DNA from 2 places in the Streptococcus sp. HMSC073D05 genome. Region 1 is predicted to be linked to the other one. Evidence: predicted binding sites of a transcription regulator. Region 1 holds the regulator's gene; the other holds the start of a gene.
The links. Region 1 encodes Rex, which represses fermentation and respiration genes when NADH is low (regulators of the CRP and FNR family bind a similar motif). Its sites were predicted from a motif close to TTGTGAANTANTTCACAA; they were not measured.

Region 1 (3,130 bases):
ACAGTGACTCCGGACCGTGTAGATGTTATTCAAGATCGTGAAGGCGTTAATGAGATCACCTTGGTGACCTGTGAGGATGCTGCAGCGACTTACCGTACGATTGTAAAAGGAAATTTGGAAACCTCTGTTGACTATGACAAGGCTCCAAAAGACATCCTGGATTCATTCAGCAAGTCTTATAATCAAATGCAACTTTAAGAAAATAAAGCCCGAGACAGAAATGTCTGGGCTTTTTCTATGTAGGAAGCTAGGAGAAATTCTTGTAAAATTGTAAGAGATTGGTAATATAATGTAAGGAACTTGTCATAATATTAAGGGAAAATCAGTATATAATAAAGGGGAAAGAGTATGATAAGGAGGTAGAATAGTGACAAAAGAGCGAATTTATCATCTCTTGCATCATTTCTATAATCTCTTAGTAAACGATTTTCCACGAAATGGTTTAATTACGAAAGGAATCTATGAAGTAGAGCAGGTCTACCAAGCTTTAGAGGCCATTCCTCAGAGCCAGGAGTACTTGATTCGCTGTGAAATTCAACAGTTTTTAAAAGAGCTTGAACAAGTTCAAACAGGTTACCAGATCCGCTTTAATAAAGATGAAGTCTTAGTGTTAGATGATTTGAAGGAAGAAATCGCCTGTAAATAATGCAAGGTCGTCGTTTTCTCTATTTATTACGAATTAATAAGTGAGGAGGAAATTATGTACGACATATCATTTATTGAACCATCTTTGCTTCCTAGAGAACGTTTGGTTTCTGAAGGGGTAGATAAGCTGAGTCATCAAGAATTGCTATCCATTCTCTTACGGACAGGTAATAAGAAAAAAAGCGTTTATGAGATTGCACAAGGTCTTTTGAGTTCGGTTAATAGTTTAAAGGAGTTAAGTCAATTAACCCTAGAGGAGCTACAGGAAATCTCAGGTATTGGCCGGGTGAAGGCCATCGAACTTCAGGCTGTGATTGAGTTTGGACGAAGGATTCATAAAGACGAATTGATGAGTTCTGAACAGATCATGAGCAGCCAGAAATTGGCCCATAAAATTCAACAGGAAATCGGCCATAAGAAACAGGAGCACCTGGTTGCCCTCTATTTAAATACGCAGAATGAAATTATTCATCAGCAGACCATTTTTATTGGAACCGTGAATCGAAGTATTGCGGAGCCACGTGAAATCCTGCATTATGCACTGAAGCACATGGCAACCTCTATCATCTTGGCTCACAATCATCCATCTGGTGCCGTATTTCCCAGTAAAAATGATGATGAAGTAACGCAACGAGTTTTAGAGGCCTGTGAAGTGATGGGTTTAACCCTATTGGATCACTTGATTGTATCTGAAGAAAACTATTATAGTTACCGTGAAGAGACAGATTATTTGGTATAAAAAAGAGAGTGGGACAGAAATCAGTAATTCGTTAGAATTCGATTTCTTTGTCCCGCCTCCGCACAGTTGAGTAGGGCTGTAAAAGCTGATGAAATCAGCGTAGTAGAGCCCACTCAACCACTGCATCTTGCTCGATAATCCAAGACAATTGAGAGGCTAGGACTTTTGTCCCAGCCTCTTTTCTTGTTAATGTATAAATCTTTATTCTTCGTTTTTTCGCATGAAATAAAGGAGTGTTTGCAATTCACTGGTGAGATCGACATATTGGACGACGACGTCTTTAGGAACTGTCAGATGGACCGGAGAAAAGCTTAGAATTCCTTTGACACCGGCATCTACTAAAAGACTAGCCACTTCCTGCGCTTTAATACTTGGGACAGTTAAAATTGCTGTTTGAATGCCTTCTTTTTTGAGATTCTCTTTGATCGTAGAAATCCCATAAATGGGGATCCCATCCTTACTTTTGGTATTAATCAGTTCATGATCATCTACATCAAAAGCCATGACAATTTTCATCTTATTGCGTTCATGGAAGCGATAGTTGAGGAGCGCACTTCCCATATTTCCGATCCCCACAATAGCGACATTGGTAATAGCATTATCATTTAAGAGATCCGCAAAGAAGTTCATCAGTTTTTTTACGTCATAACCAAATCCCCGTCTTCCTAATTCACCAAAATAAGAAAAATCTCGGCGAACGGTAGCAGAGTCAATCCCAATTGCATCAGCAATTTGCTTGGAATTGGCGCGCTCTATTTTTTCAGAGTTAAAGCGTTTAAAAATGCGGTAGTAGAGCGATAAGCGTTTTGCTGTTGCGCGTGGAATTGGAGTATTTTTATCATGTTTCACAATATCACAACCTTTCCCTCTTATTGTATAGGAAGATTGTGAAAAAATCAACTATCTAAAGCGGTTTTTAAAAAATATTTTTGTCTAAAGAAAAAGCTGATGGCGATGGAGAGTTCCATCAGCATCAGCTTAGTTTTCAGCTTGTTCTACCTTTTTCAAAAAAGCATAAAGTCCATCGACTCGTCCTGTATAGGGGAGCTTTTCCCCCTTGTATTCAATGGATACGATTGAGTAAGAGTCAGGCAAGGTTACACAGCCTGAAAAAGCTAGGATACAGGCTGCAAGGTCAGGATAAGTAGTCGTTCGTTCTACTTGGTAAGCATCGATATAAGTTAGGGTTACCATATTAGGCCTCTGTTTTGTTGAAAATTTCTCTTTCGACAAGACTATCCATTAAGAAATAGAATTTTTGTTGGATAATGTCATTTTCTGGATTTTTAAAGATATTAACCAGGCGAAGTCCAGACTTGTCTGTAATATTGATCTTAAAACCTGTCAAATCTTTATTGAAAATAATTTTAAGTAGGAAGCCTTCGCCGCTATTTGGAACGGCTTCGAGCAAACGATTTAACTCGTAATTTCCAACTTTGGTAACAGCGAATGTATTGTCACGTAAGGTATATTTTTTAACATTTGGGTGTAGACTATAGGTATATTTGCAGTCTTTCAATGAAACACTTGTTTCAAAAGCCATATTGTTCTCCTATGATAAAATTTCTTTAAGTTTTGAGAGGAAGTCTTGAATCTCCTCTACGGTATTGAGTTCTGAAAAACTAATTCGAAGGGATTCTTTTAGGCGTGAGCTATCTTTTCCATAGAGCGCCTCAAGGACATGGCTGGGTTGAACTGTACCAGCGGTACAAGCAGAACCTGTAGAGACAGAAATTCCAGCAAGAT
Region 2 (3,130 bases), on a different contig from region 1:
TAGAAGTGCATTACTATGTGCTCTGGGCACTTTTGGCATGGTTCTTGGCTAAGCGGGCTAAGACGGTTGGGAAATACCGAGGTATGCTCTTCCTGGCATCCAGCGGGCTCTTTCTCTTCCCCTTCTTGTCCATGTTCATCCGTGCCTTTCTGACAGCCAATTTCTCTACCATCTATTTTTCTAGCTTCACTCACATCTTCCCCTTCTTTGCAGGATCATGCCTAGCAACGGTGACAGGGATTGCCAATGTCAGCCCGAACTTTACAAAGCTGGTGCAGTCTTGGAGCATGAAAAAGACCTTATCGGTCTTGGGTGGAAGCTTTGCCTTCTTGTTTGTGCTCAGTCTTTTCTTGCCATTTGATAGCTTGTGGACCTATCTGTTTGGCTTTTTAGCAGCGACAATCGCAGCTTGTGCCATGATTCTGTCGGCCCGCATTCTCCATGAGAAGACGCCAGATAAAAAAGAACCAGCCATCCTCAATTTCTTGGCAGATACCAGTTATGGTGTCTATCTTTTCCACTGGCCTTTCTTTATCATCTTCTCTCAACATTTGGGAAATATGATGGCAGCCCTTGTGACGACGATCGTTTCCTTGATTCTAACGGCTCTGTCCTTCTATATTTTGGAGCCAACCATTGCAGGCAAGGAACCTCGGGTCTTTGGTATGAAGATGGATCTCAGTTTTTTGACCAAGCCGATCTTTTACCTCATGATTCCACTGGCTCTCTTGATGGTCGGAATCTCCGCCTTTGCACCAACCGTCGGAGCTTTTGATGAGAGTTTGGTGGTGAGTGGGCTCAATCAAGCAGACAGCAAAATGCAGGTTACACGGACGCAGGTGGACAATGCAACTGCAACAGACTATAACGTCTCAAATGGTGTGACCATGATTGGTGATTCGGTTAACTTGCGAGCGCAGGACTACCTAACCAAAGCGATCCCGGGCATCCAGATCGATGCAGTGGTGAGCCGTCAGTTGGAAAATGGAATGAAGGTCTTTGAGACCGATATCTCCAATAAAGTTCTCCTAAAAAATGTAGTCATTGCTCTAGGAACTAATACCGTGAGCAACTACAAAGAGTTGCTGGATCAGTACGTTGAAAAACTTCCAAAAGGCCGTCGCTTGATCCTTGTGACACCATATGATGGTCGATATGCCAACGATCAGTCCAGTGAATCGGTTCAAACCCGACTTTATGAGTTGGAACTAGCTAAGAAATACGACTATATCACCATTGCGGACTGGTACCAAGTAGCAATTGAAAATCCAAATATTTGGGTGGGAACAGACTCTGTTCACTTCAATATGGAAACCAATGGTGGAGAACTCTATGCTCTAACAGTCAAAGAAGCTCTTGACAAGGCTGAAAAAGGTCCAGTTAAGAAGTAAAAATGCTTCTCTGAAACTGAAACAAAACAAATCCTAACAAAATAAAACAAAAAGCAACTTTTTACTTGTAAAAAGCTGCTTTTTTTAGTAAGATTAAGAAAACGCTTACAAAAATCAATTGAAAATATCACTTTGTGAAGAAAAAATTTTTTTAATTATTTTTTCACAATTTTGCTAGATAATTGCTTTCACAGCAATAGGATTGATAAAATTTTTACAAACTTCAAAAAAATCTTTGTGAAAGTTGCTTGGAAGTGTTTACAAAAATCTCAAAATAGAGTACAATTATATTGTGAAATAATTAACAAATCGAAATTTCTTACACTATTCTTGAAAATTTCCGAAAACATGAAAAAGTTCTAGAAAAGGATAAGGGTTTCAAACATTGGAGGAAAGCATCAAATGGCTGATAAAAAAACTCTCTCACCTGAAGAAAAGAAACTCGCTGCTGAAAAGCATGTAGACGAGTTGGTGCAAAAAGCGCTTGTGGCGCTTGAAGAGATGCGCAAATTGAACCAGGAGCAAGTGGACTACATTGTAGCGAAAGCATCTGTGGCTGCTCTTGACGCACACGGTGAGCTCGCTCTTCATGCTTATGAAGAAACTGGTCGTGGTGTCTTTGAAGACAAGGCGACTAAGAACTTGTTCGCTTGTGAACACGTAGTAAATAACATGCGTCACACCAAAACAGTTGGTGTCATTTCAGAAGATGACGTCACTGGTTTAACTTTGATTGCTGAGCCAGTCGGTGTTGTCTGCGGGATCACACCTACAACCAACCCTACTTCAACAGCAATCTTTAAAGCATTGATTTCCTTGAAGACACGGAACCCTATCGTCTTTGCCTTCCACCCATCTGCTCAAGAATCATCTGCTCATGCGGCACAAATCGTACGCGATGCGGCAATTGCAGCTGGAGCACCTGAGAACTGTGTGCAATGGATTACCCAACCTTCTATGGAAGCAACCAGTGCCCTTATGAACCATGAAGGAGTTGCTACGATCCTTGCGACCGGTGGGAATGCCATGGTTAAAGCGGCATACTCATGTGGGAAACCAGCTCTTGGGGTAGGTGCCGGAAACGTACCTGCTTATGTTGAAAAATCAGCTAACATCCGCCAAGCAGCACACGATATCGTCATGTCTAAATCATTTGACAACGGAATGGTCTGTGCGTCTGAACAAGCGGTCATCATCGATAAAGAAATCTACGATGAGTTTGTTGAAGAATTCAAATCTTACCACACTTACTTTGTCAACAAAAAAGAAAAAGCCCTTCTTGAAGAGTTCTGCTTCGGCGTAAAAGCCAACAGCAAGAACTGTGCAGGTGCGAAATTGAATGCGGACATCGTTGGGAAACCAGCAGCATGGATCGCTGAACAAGCTGGCTTCTCTGTACCGGAAGGAACCAATATCCTTGCGGCAGAATGTAAAGAAGTTGGCGAAAAAGAACCGTTGACTCGTGAAAAATTGTCACCAGTCATCGCTGTTTTGAAATCTGAAAGCCGTGAAGACGGAATTAACAAAGCTCGCCAAATGGTTGAATTCAACGGTCTTGGTCACTCAGCAGCCATCCATACTGCTGATGAAGAATTGACCAAAGAATTTGGTAAAGCAGTCAAAGCTATTCGTGTTATCTGCAACTCTCCTTCGACTTTCGGTGGTATCGGGGATGTTTACAATGCCTTCTTGCCATCATTGACACTTGGATGTGGTTCTTACGGACGCAACTCTGTTGG

Region 2: adhE (bifunctional acetaldehyde-CoA/alcohol dehydrogenase) is a predicted target of Rex. The motif match lies at 1,682-1,699, and genes of this name have one in related genera.

What each region holds. Positions count from the first base shown of each region.
Region 1 is NZ_KV807489.1:86,840-89,969, reverse strand. Features, by position in the region: gene HMPREF2832_RS03810 (class A sortase) at 1-198, shown strand, start outside; gene HMPREF2832_RS03805 (hypothetical protein) at 368-646, shown strand; gene radC (RadC family protein) at 701-1,384, shown strand; gene HMPREF2832_RS03795 (redox-sensing transcriptional repressor Rex) at 1,586-2,233, opposite strand; gene HMPREF2832_RS03790 (DUF4649 family protein) at 2,363-2,578, opposite strand; gene HMPREF2832_RS03785 (DUF1831 domain-containing protein) at 2,580-2,927, opposite strand; gene HMPREF2832_RS03780 (cysteine desulfurase family protein) at 2,937-3,130, opposite strand, start outside.
Region 2 is NZ_KV807478.1:37,217-40,346, forward strand. Features, by position in the region: gene HMPREF2832_RS00195 (acyltransferase family protein) at 1-1,391, shown strand, start outside; gene adhE (bifunctional acetaldehyde-CoA/alcohol dehydrogenase) at 1,794-3,130, shown strand, end outside.